One region of the Paenibacillus sp. MMO-58 genome, then DNA from elsewhere that is predicted to be linked to it. Evidence: a T-box and tRNA genes for the amino acid it is inferred to sense, from the RefSeq annotation. Region 1 holds a T-box; the other regions hold tRNA genes.

What was found. The T-box of region 1 lies ahead of leuS (leucine--tRNA ligase). A T-box ahead of a tRNA ligase gene usually reads a tRNA of that ligase, here a tRNA-Leu.
Region 2: it encodes a tRNA-Leu, which carries the amino acid that the T-box ahead of leuS (leucine--tRNA ligase) is inferred to sense. The anticodon was not compared.
Region 3: it encodes a tRNA-Leu, which carries the amino acid that the T-box ahead of leuS (leucine--tRNA ligase) is inferred to sense. The anticodon was not compared.

The regions. Positions count from the first base shown of each region.
Region 1 covers NZ_JBBCVY010000001.1:722,015-728,396, reverse strand. The annotation lists gene WFJ73_RS03235 (homocysteine synthase) at 1-500, opposite strand, end outside; gene WFJ73_RS03230 (ComEA family DNA-binding protein) at 653-1,174, opposite strand; gene comER (late competence protein ComER) at 1,284-2,123, shown strand; gene leuS (leucine--tRNA ligase) at 2,172-4,607, opposite strand; T-box leader at 4,681-4,896, opposite strand; gene WFJ73_RS03215 (DUF350 domain-containing protein) at 4,972-5,415, opposite strand; gene WFJ73_RS03210 (glutathionylspermidine synthase family protein) at 5,431-6,382, opposite strand, start outside.
Region 2 covers NZ_JBBCVY010000025.1:9,941-16,322, forward strand. The annotation lists gene WFJ73_RS32775 (discoidin domain-containing protein) at 1-1,691, shown strand, start outside; tRNA gene WFJ73_RS32780 (tRNA-Leu) at 1,852-1,938, shown strand; tRNA gene WFJ73_RS32785 (tRNA-Gly) at 1,942-2,016, shown strand; tRNA gene WFJ73_RS32790 (tRNA-Pro) at 2,017-2,093, shown strand; gene WFJ73_RS32795 (sensor histidine kinase) at 2,278-4,074, shown strand; gene WFJ73_RS32800 (response regulator transcription factor) at 4,071-5,156, shown strand; gene WFJ73_RS32805 (extracellular solute-binding protein) at 5,284-6,382, shown strand, end outside.
Region 3 covers NZ_JBBCVY010000004.1:506,884-513,265, forward strand. The annotation lists gene WFJ73_RS15765 (Rrf2 family transcriptional regulator) at 1-90, shown strand, start outside; gene WFJ73_RS15770 (nitroreductase family protein) at 347-991, shown strand; gene cmpA (cortex morphogenetic protein CmpA) at 1,049-1,201, opposite strand; gene WFJ73_RS15780 (hydrolase/acyltransferase) at 1,393-1,743, opposite strand; gene WFJ73_RS15785 (SprT family protein) at 1,854-2,315, shown strand; tRNA gene WFJ73_RS15790 (tRNA-Asn) at 2,404-2,479, shown strand; tRNA gene WFJ73_RS15795 (tRNA-Ser) at 2,481-2,571, shown strand; tRNA gene WFJ73_RS15800 (tRNA-Glu) at 2,632-2,706, shown strand; tRNA gene WFJ73_RS15805 (tRNA-Lys) at 2,752-2,827, shown strand; tRNA gene WFJ73_RS15810 (tRNA-Leu) at 2,877-2,962, shown strand; gene WFJ73_RS15815 (response regulator transcription factor) at 3,137-3,829, shown strand; gene WFJ73_RS15820 (HAMP domain-containing sensor histidine kinase) at 3,826-5,334, shown strand; gene WFJ73_RS15825 (hypothetical protein) at 5,427-6,382, shown strand, end outside.

The DNA.
Region 1 (6,382 bases):
ATATCACCCTTCGGATTGCCTACCGTTTCCGCATACAAAGCTTTTGTGCGTTCCGTAATGGCTGCGCGGAAATTCTCGGGATTCGACGGATCTACGAACTTGACTTGAATGCCAAGCTTCGGCAGTGTTGTCGAGAACAGATTGTATGTACCGCCGTAAAGGCTGGTTGCGGATACAATCTCGTCTCCCGCTCCCGCGATATTCAAAATCGAATACGTAATCGCAGCTTGTCCGGACGCTACGGCGAGTGCGGCAGGCGCTCCTTCCAGCTCGGCGATACGCTTCTCGAATACATCCGTTGTCGGGTTCATCAAGCGGGTATAAATATTGCCGAATTCCTGAAGCGAGAACAGGTTCGCCGCATGCTCCGTGTCACGGAAGCCGTAAGAGGTCGTCTGGTAAATCGGAACCGCGCGGGCAAAAGTAGTCGGGTCAATCTCCTGTCCGCCATGGACAGCCAATGTGTCAAGCGAACGTTTGTTTTGTTCTTGATTCGTCATGTGCAACAACTCCTTGGTATATGGGATGGACATGCTTCAACCATTTCAAAGCAAACAGCTCGGTTTGGTTGTCCAATGGAATCGAACTTACTGCCCGAATATGGTCATATAGGCCTGGGAAAACCTCCCTGCCTTGTCCCATTTTCTCACAATCAAGGCGATGCGACAATGCTATCTTTTATTCCGGCAAGCAGCTTGCTGCCTATTCCTTTCACTCTAAGAAGATCATCGGTGGATGAAAATGGACCATTCTGTTCCCGATCGGCGATAATGGCCTGCGCTTTAGCCGGACCGATTCCTTTCAGCGTATCCAGCTGCTTAGCAGTTGCCCGGTTAATATCAAGCTTCCCTGACGGGATTTCTTCCTTCCCTGCAGCCTCTCCGGCGTTAGCCTCCGCATCAATGCTCCCGGTCTGGGTATTTGGCAGCTGCGCTCCGCTGTCCCTCGTTTGTTCTGGCAGATCCGCCTTTTCCATTGCCGCTTCCGGTTCTTCATTCATTTGCAGAGCATCACCGACCTCCCGGTTCAACTTAACCCATTCATCAGGCGCTTTCTCCTTTGGCTGCGCAAAGGCTGCAGCTAACAGTACAATCGCAGCCGCGATAAGAAATAAGGGGATTATAAATCCGTTTTTATTCGAATTCGTTTGACGTCCTTGCGGGAAACGAGCCACTGCCAACACTCCTTCCATCCAAAAAAAGGGGATTTTTAGCATTTTCATGTCATATTAGGCAAGTCTTAAGGAATAGGTTAAAAGAGCAAATCTGTTGGGAGGGCTGAGCATGAATGTCGGATTCATTGGGACGGGCGCGATGGGAAGCCTGCTTATCGAAGCCTTCGTCGCATCTGGAGCACTCGACCCGTGTCAGATCGTAATCAGCAACCGCACCTACGCCAAAGCCCAGGCGCTTGCTGAACGATATCCCGGAATGAGAGCCGAGCGTTCGAATGCAAGCACCGCAAGCGTTAGCGACATTTTGTTTTTATGCGTCAAACCGCTTGAATATAAGAAAGTGATTGATGATCTTCTGCCGGTCCTGCGGCCGGAGCAGCTTCTTATATCCATAACAAGCCCGGTTCTGATTGGGCATCTGGAAGAGCTTTTGCCGTGCAAAATCGCAAAGGTTATTCCAAGCGTCACCAATCTCGTCTGGAGCGGGGCTACTTTATGCATCTACGGCTCCCGCATTACGGAAGAGGACCAGACCCTTATCGAAGATATGCTTGCTTTCATCAGCGAGCCCCTTCCAATCGAAGAACCTTACACCCGGATCGTATCCGACCTCTCCAGCTGTGGACCTGCCTTTTTCGCTAATCTGGTCGAGCAGTTCGTGGATGCGGCCGTATGCGAAACGGGAATCAGCCGCGAGGACGCGGTCAGCGTTGCAAGCAACATGCTGCTTGGCACGGGACTTCTGCTAACGGAAGGCGGGCTATCTCCGGAAGATATCCAGAAGAGAGTAGCCGTTCCCGGAGGAATTACGGCCCAGGCCTTGCAGCTGCTGAACCGCGAGCTTGACGGCACCTTTAACCGGTTAATCCGGACGACGCACAAAAAATTCGACGAAGACGTCGCCAAAATAAATACTGCTTTCTACGGCGAAGAGGTGAACGGACAGTAGCACATTTTGCGCTGCTGGGCCGCTCACCTCTTCTTTTTTGCCTGCTATTTAGTTCGCTACGATGTTAACGAGCTTGCCCTTAACAACGACCACTTTGCGGATCGTTTTGCCTTCTATCAGTTCTTTCACCTTATCCATGTCTTTGGCGAGGCTTTCCATCTCTGCTTCCGCAGTATCGGCGGCAATGGATACGCGCTCGATAATTTTACCGTTCACTTGCACGACGATTTCAACTTCATCATCCACTGTCAATGCTTCTTCGTACGAAGGCCATTGCTCGTATGTGATGGAGCCCGTTCCGCCCAGCTTCTCCCACAGCTCTTCCGTGATATGCGGAGCAAGCGGAGACAGCATTTGCAGGAAGTTCTTCATTGCTTCAACCGGCAGAACATCCGTTTTGTAGGCTTCGTTAACGAAAATCATCAACTGGCTGATCGCTGTGTTAAAGCGCAGGTTCTCGAAATCATCCGTCACCTTCTTGATGGAACGGTGCCATGTTTGCTTGAATGCCTTTGTTGTTTCGCCGTCGTTTGTGATTTTCGCGTTTACGCTGCCGTCTTCGCTGACGAACAATCGCCATACGCGGCTCAAGAAGCGGTATGTGCCTTCTACGCCGTTGGTATTCCATGGCTTTGTCGCTTCCAGAGGTCCCATGAACATTTCGTACATGCGGAGCGTATCCGCGCCGAATTCGTTCACGATATCATCCGGGTTAATGACGTTGCCGCGCGATTTGGACATTTTCTCGTTGTTCGTGCCGAGAATCATGCCTTGGTTAACCAGCTTGTGGAACGGCTCTTTCGTATTCACAACGCCAAGGTCGTACAGCACTTTATGCCAGAAGCGTGCGTAAAGCAAGTGAAGCACCGCATGCTCCGCGCCACCGATGTACAGGTCAACCGGCAGCCATTCCTGTTGCTTCTCCGGCGAACAAATTTCGTTCTCGTTCTTCGGATCGATAAAGCGCAGGTAATACCAGCAGCTTCCCGCCCATTGCGGCATCGTGTTAGTCTCGCGGCGAGCCTTCATGCCTGTTTCCGGATCAATCGTGTTTACCCATTCCGTAACGTTCGCAAGCGGGGATTCACCGGTGCCGGATGGCTTGATCGCATCCACGTCCGGCAAAACAAGCGGCAGCTGATCTACGGGAACCGGCTTCATAGTGCCGTCTTCCAGGTGCAGAATCGGAATCGGCTCACCCCAGTAGCGCTGGCGGCTGAACAGCCAGTCGCGCAGACGGTAAGTAACTTTGCCGTGGCCTTTGCCCGAGCTTTCCAAATGCTCGATCATCGTTTTGATCGCATCTTCGTTATTCAGACCGTTCAGGAAATCGGAATTAACGTGAGGACCGTCGCCTGCATAAGCTTCTTTCGTTACGTCGCCGCCTTGAACAACTTCAAGGATCGGCAGATCGAACTGCTTCGCAAACTCCCAGTCGCGGGTATCATGGCCCGGTACCGCCATAATTGCGCCCGTTCCGTAACCTGCAAGCACGTAGTCGGCAATCCAGATTGGCGTCTTAGCGCCATTAACCGGGTTGATCGCGTAAGCGCCTGTAAATACGCCTGTTTTGTCCTTCGCAAGGTCGGTACGCTCCAGATCACTCTTGCGAGCCGCTGCTTCTTTGTACGCTTCAACCGCTTCGGCTTGGTCAGCCGTCGTGATTTTCGCAACCAGCTCATGCTCGGGAGCCAGCACGCAGTAAGTTGCGCCAAACAGCGTATCCGGACGCGTTGTAAATACGACAAGCGATGCATCATGACCGTCAATGGCGAAAGTTACCTCCGCGCCAGTCGATTTGCCGATCCAGTTGCGCTGCATGTCTTTGATGCTTTCCGACCAGTCGAGTTCTTCCAGGTCCTCGAGCAAGCGTTCGGCGTATTCCGTAATTTTCAGCATCCATTGGCGCATCGGCTTGCGGATAACCGGGTGGCCGCCGCGTTCGCTCAGGCCGTCGATCACTTCTTCATTCGCCAGTACGGTACCCAGCGCAGGACACCAGTTAACCGGCACTTCCGCTACATAAGCGAGCCCTTTATTATACAATTGGATAAAGATCCATTGCGTCCATTTATAGTAATCCGGATCCGTCGTGCTGAATTCGCGGTCCCAGTCATACGAGAAGCCAAGCGATTTGATCTGGCGGCGGAAGTTGTTGATGTTCTCCACCGTGATCTCGCGCGGATGGCGTCCCGTTTGCAGGGCGTATTGCTCCGCCGGCAGACCAAACGCGTCCCAGCCCATCGGATGAAGGACGTTGTAGCCGCGCATCCGTTTGTAACGGGATACGATATCCGTAGCCGTGTAGCCTTCCGGGTGACCTACGTGCAGGCCAGCGCCGGACGGATAAGGAAACATATCAAGGGCGTAGAATTTTTTCTTGCCCGGATCTTCCGTTGTTGCGAATGTCTTGTTCTCATCCCAATACTTCTGCCATTTCGGCTCTACCGTGAGCGGGTTGTAGCCTTGAAATTCCTGACTCATCATTATTTCCTCCTAAAAAGTGTGCGCGAGCGCATCACAAACATAAAAAAACTCCCGTCCCTAGCGTATTATCGCTAGGGACGAGAGATTATTCCCGTGGTACCACCCTAGTTAACGTCCGGCATGCTTTGCCTTCCGTTCACTCATTGCCTTTAACGCAGGCTAATCGTTGCGTTGGTAACGCAAAGCTCCAAGGCGAGATTCATATCGCTGCAGGTCCGGCTTACACCAACCGCCGGCTCTCTTAGCCTTGCTCCGCGACATTACTGCTCCTCTTCAACGCCATTAAGTATAGAAAAACATGGTTAGACCCGATTATACCGCCAGCGTCGCCACATGTCAAGATATGCGGGTATTTGCCAAGCTACCCGATCAAATCCGGATTATAAGTCAGGCATCCGGCGATAATCATGCCTACGCTGCACGAAATAAGCAGAATAAGAATGCCCACCGCGATGTTATTTTGCTCAATAGCTTTAAAGATAGTCACATTCACCTTAAGTCCTTTGCCGAACAGATAAGTAATCAGCTCCGTCAAGTAGTAGAGGATTACGAGCGCAACAATCCCGATCACGCCCCACAGCAGCATATCGGAGAGCGATACCGAGTTTTCCGCGGCCGCGCGGATTACGATGGCAAGACCAGCCAGCCTGCCGCCAAGCGACAAAGCTGCAGAAGCATTCCCTTTAAAGATAAGAGCAAACTCCTTGTTCTTGGTTGTCAGTTCAAACAAGAGCAGCCCCGCTATCATGATTGCGAAACCCGTCAATGAATAAAGCAAAAAATCCACGTATAAATTAGTGTCCATTTCCAAATTTGCTCCTTATTCTGATTTAGTAATGCCAACCGGCAAGAAATAAGATAAATTATCCGTAATCGGACTGCCGATGCGAATGCCTATGGCGCCGGCATTTCCTCCGATTAGAAAGCTCCCGTACATGTACGAGCCTTCACGTTCTCCCTTTTCCGTCCGGAATTTGGCGGTTGGCAGCTCTACGTATTCCTGATAGACCGGAAGGTAGTGAGCGTAGGAATTATGACTGTCCTCCGCCGCTACTGTACCGTCGCCTTCGAAAATTTTCACCGTATCCCCTTCGCGTCCAAACGCAGGCTTCATCACGTATTTCGTCCGGGCTTCAAGAAAGCGGTCCGGCTCCAGATAAGTGGGGAGAAAATGCTCTCCGATCCATTGGTGCTCTTCTTCGGTAAAGAATGGACTCCCTTCTTCATGCAGTCCCCAGATAATGGCCTGCACGGCCTTAGATTGGAGAAGGAAGGCAAACGGCGGATTAATGACCGTTACCTTCTTTTGCTCGATGAGCTCCAGCAGCCATAATCCGATCGGATTCCCTTCCTCATCTTCATCCTCAATAAGATTCTCTACCGGGAAGGTTTGGCGGTACAGAACATGAATGGGATTTCCCTCTCCGTCAAACAACCCGACATGCCGGATAATTTGAAGCTGTTCAAGCGGAACAAAGCTCGACGGGAAAGGCAGGAAGCTCCTTAAGTAAGCAGCCGTGTTGGCGTCTTCTACGTTATCTCCATGAGCCGTGAATACGATATGAGGCGCTGTCAGAACCTCACCGATGTATTCCAGACTCTCGATAACCGCTTTCTCGACCGCAAGCGCAAGCTGCTTCTCAAAGCCCTTATTCGGATTATGGTGATCAAAGACCTCGCAGACCAGCCCATTTACTTGATGAAGCTCCTTAATGAAGGTCGGGGTATCCGAATTGATTTCCATGCATTTGTACGTCTCTCCCGTCCCAACC
Region 2 (6,382 bases), on a different contig from region 1:
TTGGCATGTATGAAGGCAGCTTCTACGATTCCACGAAAAACGGGATGGAAGCCTACCGGATCGGCATGCAGATCATGCGCGATACCTTGCTTGCGGCTCCGCAGGACATCTACATCAACGAGTCGATAGCGCCGCTGCTGCCATCGGGCTATGCGCATGGACGCAGGACGGGCGTCGATACAACAATCGGACTGGAATCGTATCCCGGCATCGAACGTCAGGCGCTTAACACGGCGGCTTCCTGGTGGACGAACGGTACGTTGTATTCGTACAACGACCCCGATATGCTGTTCCCGGAAAGCGTGATTGACGGCTTTAATAAAGTTACGCTGAACGAAGGAACGCTGCTCTCCACGGCAATTATTATGGGCGGCGGACATCTTCTTATCGGCGACAACGTGCCGTTTATATCGGAGGATCGGATGAAGACGCTGTTCAACTCCGATCTGCTTAGTTTGGTGAAGGCGGGCAAGGCGGCCCGGCCGGTGTCGATGACGAACTTTTATCATAAGCTCGAGCATCCTCCGACTGCGATTTATTTGACTGCGGCCAATGGCGACAAATACGTCGGACTGTCCAACTGGGATATGAACAATTCGCAGTCCGCATCCGTAGCGTTCAGCGATCTCGGCCTTAGCTCAAGCACAACCTATACGCTGACCGAGCTATACAGCAAGACGAAGCTTGGCGCATACTCCGGCAGCTACAGCCGCACGCTGAAGCCGGGTGAATCGATTATCGTACGTATCTCCACGCAATCCAGCACATGGCCTACGGCTGCAACGAATCTCGCTTCCGGCAAGGCCGCGACCGCTTCGTCAACCTGGTCTGCCCAAGCCGGCTTTGAGGCTTCCAAAGTAACGGACGGCAGCCAAGCGACAAGGTGGAGCGGGGAGAACGGCACGGCCAACAACCAGTGGATCGAGGTTGACTTTGGTTCCAGCACAAGCGTTAACCGGGTTGTTGTGAACGAGTACGCCTACGGCAGCCAGAACTTCCAGATCGATACGTACGCCCTGCAATATTGGAACGGCTCGAGCTACGTGAACCTGACGAAAGGCTTTACGATTGGCGACCGGCGTATCTTCGACTTCCCGACCGTCAACACGTCCAAAATTAGGCTGTATATCAACAAGGCCAGGTTTATCCCGTCTATTAATGAAATCGAAGCTTACAATGTGAGCGGCAATACGGGCTACGTTATCGATCAGGACAACAGCAACGCCTCGTACTCCGCGTACTCGGATATTCGTGCGGGGATTCAAAGGATGCAGACGTTTACGTTAACCCAATCGAGCCTGCCAAGGCTGGATGTCTACTTGTACGAAAGCTATGTAAACAAAGTACCGGAGGATAACTACTATCTGGATATCGTTCAGCTCGACGCCAACAACAATCCGGTGCAAAAGCTGTTCAGCGCTTCGCTTAATCCGAACAATATTCCGGGGGCGGCGACGCCGTACGCGGTATATCCGCGCCTGACGGGACTGGACACCACGAAGAAGTACGGACTAATCTTACGCTCTCCGCAGACGCTTGACGACAACTCGACAAACAACAAGTATGGGTTCGCTTATAGCGACAGTAATCCGTATGCCGGCGGGCTCGAGCGGCTGTCGACGAACGGGGGCGCTACTTGGACAACCGAGAACGGCGGCAATCGCGATTTGATCTTTACGATCTATAAATAACAGAGGGGATTTAACCCATAAAAGGGGCCCCCGCTGACAGGCAATACGGCTGTCGCGGGGGGCCTTTTTGCCGTTAGAGGGGAGCGCAAAACCTATGAAAAATAACTGTTGCATAACCCGGAATGATGGGATATAATCTTCATTACGCGTTAAGAAAAATGCGGTCATGGCGGAATTGGCAGACGCGCTAGATTCAGGTTCTAGTGTCAGCAATGACGTGGAGGTTCGAGTCCTCTTGACCGCACCATACGCGGAAGTGGCTCAGCGGTAGAGCATCGCCTTGCCAAGGCGAGGGTCGCGGGTTCGATTCCCGTCTTCCGCTCCACGGGATGTAGCTCAGCTTGGTAGAGCACCTGGTTTGGGACCAGGGGGTCGCATGTTCAAATCGTGTCATCCCGACCATTTAAAGTATATTGCGGGCGCAACAAGCCCACTGCATATAGAAAGCCCCTTCATCTATTCAGATAAAGGGGCTTTTTCGTATTTGGATATAATCCCCTATTGCAGCTTTCCTCCGCGTCAGGCAGGATAAACTCATAAAGCATCGAATATTGTCTTGTCCCATACTTGTTGTGAGGTGATGGAGGTGCAAGGCAAACGCTTTTTTAAGTCACCACCCGGAACGGTTTATAAGAAATCCGGCATCTTGTCCATGCTGCGTAACCGGTTTTTATTCTCCTCTCTTCGCAAACGCATCATGGTGTTACTGACGATCGGCTTTGTAGGCTGTGCGATTCTGATGGCCTCCGTCTCCTACAATGCGATCTACACGATGCAGCACGATAAAATCAAAACCTCTATGGCATTTGATCTGTACCAGCAAACGACCAAGCAGAACCAAATGTACAATAATCTGCTCCAGGTTACCCAGCAGATGACGCCGGAAGGCACGGTTGGCCATCTTATGGAGACGTACGTCTCCACCGCGGACATTTATAGTCAACGTCTTCTCTCACGCGATATCTCCTATAACATTGGTTTAATTACGTTCTCGAACCCGGCTATGCAGCTGGTGATGTACTATAACGATGCAAGCGGACAAGCCGCTTTAACGAATTTGCCGGTGCGCGCGGACTTTAAGCTTGAATCCTTGCCGGATGTTGCCGGTATGGGGGAGCTGAGATACCAGTCCCCGCATAAATCCTTATGCCGCTTCAGCGATGATCTCGTGGTTTCCGTCACCCGGGAAGTTACCTTTTCGGACGGAACCAAGCTTGTTGTCTACGTGGAAGCCAAGACCGATATTCCGACGGATATGAGCTCGGTTACCGAAAGTTTGAACATGCCGTACACGCTTGTATTCACGAATTCCGAAGGCAATGTAACCTACAGCAGCAACGGGAACGCGTTTGAAGCGGGCCAGCATCTTGAGCTGAAGGGCCAATCGGGCACGACGGACGAGTATGTCTGGAACCGGATGACCGGCGATTACGGCTATGACATCACGATGCTTCTCCCCGTCTCTTATTACAACCATGAGCTTTACACGTGGAAAAATCATATGTATTGGATTCTCGCCATCGCCCTTCTGATGATGTTTATGCTTACGCTTGTGCTGCGGAGGCTCATTAACCGACCGTTCCGGTTGATCGAGAAGGAGATGCGGACGTTTGGCAAAGGGTACATGGGCACTACGCAGTACCATACGGGAATCGACGAGTTCGACCGGATTTTCGACCAGTTCAACATTATGAAGCGGCAGATTCAGCAGCTCATCATGGACGTGGAGCAGAAGGAGAAGCGCCGGCATCAGCTGGAGATCGAAAAGCTTGCCTACCAGATCAACCCGCATTTCTTGATGAATACGCTGAATTCGGTGCGCTGGCTGGCCGTTATGCACAAGCAGGAAGAAATCGAGAAGTTTATCTCCTCGCTTATTATTCTGCTGAACTACAATCTGGGTAAATCCGAGGAAAAAGCGACCTTCCGATCAGAAATTCAGGTCATGAGAACCTATCTCGAGCTGCAGCAGATGCGGCATGATTTTGAAGTGAAGCTGGATATTGCCGAAGGGACTTATCTGGACAGCCCGGTAGCAAGGTTCATCCTGCAGCCTATCGTGGAAAATGCCGTCTGTCACGGACTCGATGACAACGGTATGCTGGAAATCAGCGTTGTGCCGGACGAGGTGACGCAGATGGTTCGCATTATGATCCGCGACGATGGCAAGGGGCTCAGCCAGGAGACGTTGGCCCTGCTGCAGCGCGACACGCCGGACCAGCAGCAGACGGGCTGGGGGATTGGACTCCGGTACGTCCGCTCCATGCTGGAATCCTCTTATGGCCACAAAGCCCGCATGGGTATAGATAGCACGCCAAATCAGGGCACGACGGTTACGTTAACCCTTCCTTTTCTTGAACAACGAAAGGAGAGAGCCATGTGATTCGTGTATTAATCGTTGACGATGATAAGCTTGCGCGCAAAGGCTTTATTTCCATTATGCCTTGGTCCAATCATGACATGGTTGTCGTTGGAGAGGCGGCGAACGGCGCGAAGGCGCTTGAGTTCATGGAGCAGCATGAGGTGGATCTCATGTTTGTCGATCTGTCGATGCCCGTCATGTCGGGAATGGAGCTGCTTCAGGTGACGCGTCAGCGATTCCCGAGCCTTCGTTCCGTTATCCTATCGTTTCATGAGGAATTCGAAAATGTGCAGACCGCTTACCGCATGGGCGTGCTCGACTATATATCCAAGGTGCGTCTGGAATCGGAGGATGACGAGCAAATTTTAAAAAGAATTCAGCAGCAGATGACAGGAGCGGCAATGCAGCAAGCGTCCGGCCAGCCTCCGGCGGCCCTGAATGCGGCTCCCGAACCCGGGCAAAACGGCCGTACGCAAGAGGAGGAGGGCTGGAGCGGGCTGGAGCAGGAATGGCGCTCTAACTACTGGCTTTATAATGAATCAGTCTTTCAGCGTCTATGCAAGCAGACGGCGCAAACCAAGGTGTCCTTCCGCCGCTTGGAAGGGCTGTTTATGCGGGTGTTGTCTCAGCTCGAGACCGATCTTGGGCTTCCTGCGGAGCTTGGCTCCGATGCGGCTGATGTCCGCTCGGCGGTCGAATGGATGCGCGATTTCAGGAATCGCGTATATGCGCAGGTGGCGGCAACTACCGATTTTACCAATACAACAACAAGTATTCTGAAGGCGGTGCTGTTCATTCGTGAACAGGCCTCGGGCACGCTGCATGCCGAGGACGTCGCCGATCACGTTCACATGAGCAGAAGCTATTTCAGCCAATGCTTCAAGAGGCTGACAGGCTCGACGTTTAACGACTATTTGAAGCAGGAGCGGATCCGGTCCGCGGAACGCCTGCTGTGCGAGACGAATCAGTCCATCGCGTGGGTTGCTCATGCCGTAGGCTACAACGACTCCAAATATTTCTCCCAGCTGTTCTATGAGCAGACCCGTCTCCTGCCATCCGAGTTCCGCGCGCAATTCATTGGGGGGAAGATTGATTACAATTGATCGAACAAATATCTACCCCCGTTTCCGGATTGAACACAAAACAGGGCACATCCGTCCGACTTTTTTTAAGCGCTTTCATTGTACAATGGGTAAGCAAGGAACGACGAAGAGTTTTAGGAGGGGTTAGATGAAAAGGAATATGGCACTAATGCTTTCTGCTGCATTGCTAGGTGTAAGCTTGACAGCATGTTCTTCTTCCAATGATTCATCAAACAACAATGTGAAAGCGTCTTCAAGCCCAGAGGCAAGTTCTAATGCAAGCAGCTCCGAGAGTCCCGCATTGTCCGGGGATGACCTCGCCTTCTCCAAATTCCCAAAGCCTGTTGACGTTCACATCGGCATGGTGGTGGACCCAACGGACAAAACGCTGCCGGAAGGCGACAGCGTAAGCAACAACCAATACACGCGTTACTTGAAAGACAAGTACAACATCAACGTCATCGTGGATTGGACCGCCGCTACCGGTAACGACTTCAAGCAGAAGGTCAGCCTGACGATCGCATCAGGCAAGCTGCCTGACGGCATGGTGGTCGACGACCGCTCCTTCATGACGAAAGCGGCCAGCTCGGGACTGCTGTACGATATTGGCGATCTTTTTGATCAATATGCGTCCAAACAGGTTAAAGATATTATGGCAAGTACCGAAGGACGCGCCCTGGAAAACGCCAGCTACAAAGGCAAAATGGTGTCGCTCCCGAACATTACGGTAGACACCGACGGCGTGCACGTGATGTGGATCCGCAAGGACTGGCTCGATAAGCTGAGTCTGCCGGTGCCGAAGACGATTGCCGATCTCGAGAAAACGGCTAAAGCGTTTATGGATAACAAGCTGGGCGGGGACAAAACCATCGGTATTGCCGGCCCTTCCAAAAATACATTCCCTTATTCCACTTTCCTCGTATCTTCCAACAATATGGCTGGATTCGACCCGATCTTCGGCGCGATGGATGCTTATCCGGGCTACTGGCTCGACAATGGCGACGGTACGGTGTCGTACGGAACAACGTCGGAGAATACGAAGAAAACGTTGGCCTTGCTGGCTGACTGGTACAAAAAAGGACTTATCGATCCTGAAGTGGGCACTCGCGATAACACGGGGGATCCGATCAATGCCAACCAAACGGGCATTTTCTTCGGACCTTGGTGGAACGGCGGCTACGGCAATGGCGACTCCTTCAAGAACGATCCTACGGCGAACTGGCAGGCTTACCCTGTCTACTCCGATG
Region 3 (6,382 bases), on a different contig from region 1:
CGAAGGACGCTGGAAGTGCTGCGGCAGGTTACGATTGCTCAGCTCTCCGAGAGGATTTGCACGCTCAAGCGAATGGATTTGAATAGTTAATGATGACGGCGGAAAAAATAGTCACACTATCCCAGTTGACTTTCCGCCGTCACGATTTTATACTGTTATCAAAACTGTTACAGATGCGAGCGTACTTACAGCATAAAAGGCGCCTTTTCATATTTGTAACTGTGTAAAATTATTCGCAGTTTAATCTGTGGTTTATTTCTCACAGTCGTCATTTTATTATGCCTTTTTTTGGTTTTAACTGAGCAATCTGGCACACAGATCATTTAATTATTGGAGGGAACCAACAATGACTATCGAAACACAAGTTGGCAAGGATTTTACGGAAGTTCTGACATCCCGTCGTTCTGTTCGTCATTATGATCCGTCGTTCAAAATCTCGGATGAAGAAATCAAAGAAATTCTCGAACTCGCAACTAAAGCGCCGTCTTCGGCAAATACGCAATCCTGGCGCTTCCTGGTAATCACGGACCAAGCGCTGAAAGATCAATTGCTCCCAATCGCGAACAACCAACAACAGGTTGTTGACGCATCGGCTGTTGTAGTCGTTCTTGGAGATCTGGAGTTCTACACCAAGCTTGGCGAGATCAACGGGGCGGCAGTTAAAGCCGGCTACATGACGGAAGAGATTGCCCAGCGCTTTACCGATCATTACACAAGCCTGTTCCCTTCTATTCCCAAGGAGCGCGTAACGGAGATCGTTGCTTTTGACGCCGGTCTTGTATCGATGCAAATTATGCTTGCGGCTAAATCCAAAGGGTATGACACGGTACCAATGGGCGGTTATGACCGTGATAAGCTGAAAGCTTTCTTCGAAATTCCGGACCGTTACCTGCCTCTTCTTGTTCTGCCGATCGGCAAAGCAAAAGAGGAAGGCCGTCCAACCGTACGTCTTCCGCTCGACGAAATCACGTTCTGGAACAGCGTAAAATAATTCCGGATGCAAAAAACTCCCGCAGCAGCTCGCTGGCGGGAGTTTTTTATTAAGACTTTAATGAAGAGTTATTTCGGGACGGCTTTCGTCTTCGTTTTTTGTTGTTTGCTTGCTCCGATAGAAATACCAGCATTCATTCAGCAGTTTAATCTGCCTAAGATCCTTCTTCTGAAAAGCACGCATCATTTGATTGCAAAGCCATTGTGGCATTCGTATCTTCTCCTTCCGGCCATACCTGATGTACTACTACAGTATGGAGAAGGGCGAATGTCCGTGCAGGTCCTACCACAATAGAATTCTCAGTTCTGAATCCACGGAAACCGAAATTCTATTTGGCGATTAATCCTACCTTTAAACGCGGTCGCTCAACTTCGAAAGGCCTCGATTGAGGATTATTCATTTTAGAGTTCTTCATCCTCGTACCATTGTTCAAGCTGGGCTTGCAGGGCACGAATCTCGGTGAGCAGGGCGATCAGCGGGTAAGCCGATTCCTTAACGGCTGCAAAATCGCGTTCCAGTTCATTAATGTAGTCCAGACCGGAGACGATCCGGATCGAGCTGTCGTGCAGCTCGACATTGTCGCATTCCGCGACCGCGTACGGCAGCTGAGGCACATGATCAGCGGTAAGTTTGTCAATTTCTTTATGAAGGCGCAGGTTCAGCGCGCTGAGCTGGTAAGCATGGGTTTCCGGCATCTCAACAAAGAAAATGTGGCTGCTGCCGTTCATAAGGACGTAACGCATTGTAGGCATGGTGAAAATAAACTCCCCTCGTAGGCCATCTATAATGATTTCTACTTGACAGTGTAGCCTATGAACGCTTTAAAATTCAAGTACTGGGGGAGAATACAATGACCATGAAAATGAATGACGATGAATTGCAGCAGTGGGTTGAACGCGTATCGCTCGAAAGCTTTGGACGACCCTTCATCCATCAGGCGACCTTTAACGGGCGTTTGAAGGCAACGGGCGGGCGTTATTTTACGAAATCGCATAACATTGAGATTAGTCCTCATCAATTAGAAGCGTTTGGCGAAGAAGAAACCGAAAAAATTATTAAGCATGAGCTGTGCCATTATCATCTCCATATAATGAAGAGAGGGTACCAGCACCGGGATGAGGATTTCAAAAAACTGCTCGCTTACGTCGGCGGATCCCGTTACTGCAATTCGCTGCCGGAGAGGGCCTCCAAGGCGCCAACTCCTTATAAATACATGCTTGTCTGCCGCAGCTGCGGTACCGAGTATCCGCGTAAAAGAAGGCTTGATCCAGCCCGATATGCATGCGGAAAATGTCGCGGAAAACTTTTTTTAAAAAACGCTTGACCTTCTGAAATGGCCGTGATATATTATTACTTGTCGCCGCGGTAATCAAGCGGTTGAAACGAAAGAAAAAAGCAAGTGATTGAAGCATTCCCTGATAGCTCAGTTGGTAGAGCACTCGACTGTTAATCGAGTTGTCACAGGTTCGAGTCCTGTTCGGGGAGCCATGGAGAGATACCCAAGTGGCTCAAGGGGACCCTCTGCTAAGGGGTTAGACTGCGTAAGTGGTGCGAGGGTTCGAATCCCTCTCTCTCCGCCATAATTTTCTTGGTGGACAAGTCGCTCGAGAGAGATGACGATAGCAACAACAAGTAAGTAAGGCCCGTTGGTCAAGGGGTTAAGACACCTCCCTTTCACGGAGGTAACAGGGGTTCGAATCCCCTACGGGTCACCATTTCCTTTAATGTAGCGGCTCTCGAGAGTTCGTTTTACAGCATGAGAGCCATTAGCTCAGTTGGTAGAGCACCTGACTTTTAATCAGGGTGTCGAAGGTTCGAGTCCTTCATGGCTCACCATTTTACTTCTCCCTCGAAGTGATGGTATGAAGGAAATGAAATTAAATGTGCGGTAGTGGTGGAATGGCAGACACGCTATCTTGAGGGGGTAGTGGGCGTACGCCCGTGGAGGTTCGAGTCCTCTCTACCGCACCATAACTTAAAAGTTCAATCCCTTACATCCGTAAGGGATTTTTTTGTGTTTTCTTTTTGAAATCGGATTTGTGCTTTGGACTTTGGAACAAGCGCGGCTATAATGAAAAGAATAAGCCATATCTAATGATACCTGCCCGGTGATAAGGAAAGCTCGAACGAGGAGTGATAAATCGCATGATTAAAGTGCTTGTTGTAGATGATGAAGTCAGTATCTCCAGCGCGATAGCTTATGCGCTGCAGCGTGAAGGATTTACGGTAGAAACTGCCGGTGACGGGATGGAGGCGCTTGAGAAGGTTGCAGCCTTTAAGCCGGATGTTATGGTGCTTGATGTAATGATGCCCAAGATGAACGGCTACGAGGTATGCCGGAAGCTGGAGGCTGGCAACAAACCCGCCATTATGCTGCTCACCGTTAAAAACGATATTGTTGATAAAGTGCTTGGGCTCGAGCTTGGCGCCGATGATTACATGACCAAGCCGTTTGATATTCGGGAAGTGGTCGCCCGCGTGAAGGCTCTCCACAGACGGCGCCAGATTGAAGCGCCGGAACAGGACCCAGATAAAGAGGGCAAATTGGAGCTTGGCGGAATAGCGATTGACCTTTTAAGCCGCACGGTCAGGATTGACGGAGAGATCTGTGATCTTACGCCGAAAGAATTCGATCTGCTGGCGCTTCTGGCGAAGCATCCGGACCGGGTATACTCCAGGGAAGCGCTGCTTGAGCAGGTGTGGGAGATGGATTTTGCCGGCGGTACGCGCACCGTGGACATCCATGTGCAGAGGCTTCGCAAGAAGCTTGGCGAATGGCAAGGACTCATACAAACCGTTTACGGTATCGGTTATAAAAGCACGAGGACAAACGGATGACCCGAGCTGCCGGTTCCCGGCATAGGTTCAGAATTGGCTTAAAAGGGAAAATCACCGTATTTCTCGCTTTGCTGCTCGCTTTTGTTGTCGTATTGCTCAGCATGCTGGTGCTTGCGGGGATTCGCGAGGATCAACAGAAGCGAATGGAGCAAAGCTTCTCCCAGCTGGCGAGTTCGGCAAATCTTCGCGTACGCGAGGAGTATCTGACCGGTGAGCGGGTATCCCCGGACGAATTTATGGAGCGTAACGGGCAGAGCCTGGCGGTAGATCTTGGCGGACAAAGCGGCATGGCGGTGACGCTGTACAGCGCTGACGGCCAATTCGCCGGGACATCGCTGCCGGTACAGCCGGTGACCGACGTAAAGGATGCTCTTGCCCATACCGCCAAAGGGCAGGAGGCCTATATTACGCTAGGCAATCAGGTGCTGTATCTGGCACCGCTTTATAATGCCGATCAATTTCTCGGCAGCGTACAGTTTCATGGCTCGCTCCAAGATCAGAAAATGTTTTACCGCCATATCCGCGACTTGTTTATCGGGACAGGGGCTGCCGTGCTGGCGGCCGGTCTCCTGCTTGGTTATTTGTACGTATGGAGGCAAGCCTTTATCCTTGGCAAGCTCAATCAGGCGGCCAAGGATATTGGGGAAGGCCGTTATTTGGACAAGCCGCCCGTCCGCAGACGGGATGAGATCGGCGAGCTTGCTGAAGGCATTTATGATATGAGCGGCAGTATCGCATCTTATGTCGACGAATTAAACGAAGAGAAGCAGAAGCTGCTGACGGCAATCAAGAGGCTTCAGGAACTGGAGCAGCAGCAAAAGCAGTTTATCGGCAATATCAGCCACGAGCTGAAAACGCCTTTAACTTCTATCCTGGCTTACTCGGATTTGCTTGGCCTGTATAGCGATGACCCGGTTTTGCTGCAAAATGCCCGTACCCAGATCAGCAAGGAAGCGGAGCGTTTGTATGCGCTCATCGAGAAGGCGCTTCAGCTTTCTTCGATGGATATTTACGATTTTGAGACCAATGCCTCTCAGTTCCAGGTGAAGCCGCTGCTCGAGGAGACGCTAAGCCGTCTGCATATTAAGGCGGAAAAACAAAAAATCTCGCTTTCCTCCGAACTAAAGGATGACCTTGTATGGGCGGATCAGGACAACCTCATGCATATGGTTACGAATTTGCTCAGCAACGCGATAAAATATAACCGCCCCGGAGGACGGGTTCGGCTTACCAATCATTCGGAAACGGAAGCCTCTGGCGAGCGGCGGGTCATTATCGAAGTCGCGGACAACGGTATCGGCATACCGGAAGAGCTTCAGAACCGGATCTTTGAACCGTTCTTTACCGTTAGCGACGACCGATCCCGGGAAACGGGCGGTACAGGGCTTGGCTTGGCTTTAGTCAGGAGCTTGGCCGAGAAGCAGCATGGCACCGTTAAACTGGCCGAATCGGGACCTAAAGGCTCAAGATTTGTTATCTCCCTGCCTGGTGAGCCATTGCCATAAAAGTTGTTACAACTTGGATACAATTCAGATATGTTTTCGACATAGAGGCCTTCTATACTTATGGAAACTGGTACAAATCCGGGGGGATAACGATGAAACAGATCATTAAATTAGGCGCCGTGTTGTCGCTCGCAGCCGCACTTGCTGCGTGTTCCTCTGTACAGAGCGGTAATCAAGCCAATAACGGCAATGACACGAATAAACATGGGGAATTAACGGTTGTAAAAAGCCCAGAGAAGAAACCGAACCAGGAAGTTATGGTGCAGCGGATTCATCGCTTCGAGGGTGCGAGCATGGATAAATGGCTGTCCGACGATCTGGTTCAGCTTATGTACACCAAGCTTGTCAAGCAAGCCACGGCTACGGAAGAAGCTCAGTTCGAATACAATACCGTAAGCGTGGATTTAAACAATAACGAGCAGAAGTCGGCTGAGGAACCGGTGAAGAAGGTTCAAACCGTCGAAAAAGAACAGTCGTCTCCGGACGGCAAGTATGCGTTCGTTCAGCAGTGGAAGGATAAATATACGGCCCGTAATTTTATTAAAGAGAGCAGCACGGGCAATACGATCGAAATTAAGGGCAGCAATTACTTGGAGACCGGCGGCTGGCTGAACGATACCACGTATGTTCTAGCGGCAGGCTCGATGAGCGGGCTTGGCGATATCCGCCAAATTGCGGTAGACGGAACCGTAACTCTTCTGAAGCTGGATGATCCGGCGCTCGGCGACCAGCCTTTCGTGAATTTTGGTGTCGGCCAAGGGCGCATCTACTACACGGACAATAACCAGACCTTAAAGCAATTCACGCCTGACGATCCGAAACCAGCCGAATTGGTCAAACATGCGATGACGTTCCAGGTGTCGCCGGACGGCAAGCATCTTGCGGTCGAAATCCAAAAGCAAGCCGGGAAGGCGGGCAGCGAGCTTCGTATTTTCGACTCGAACGGAAGCGCGGAAGGGCTCTCCATTGCGAAAGGCGATTTGATTCCGTATATCGCTTGGTCTCCGGGTTCCTCCAAGCTGGCGGCCGCGTTGTATACCGAGAATCA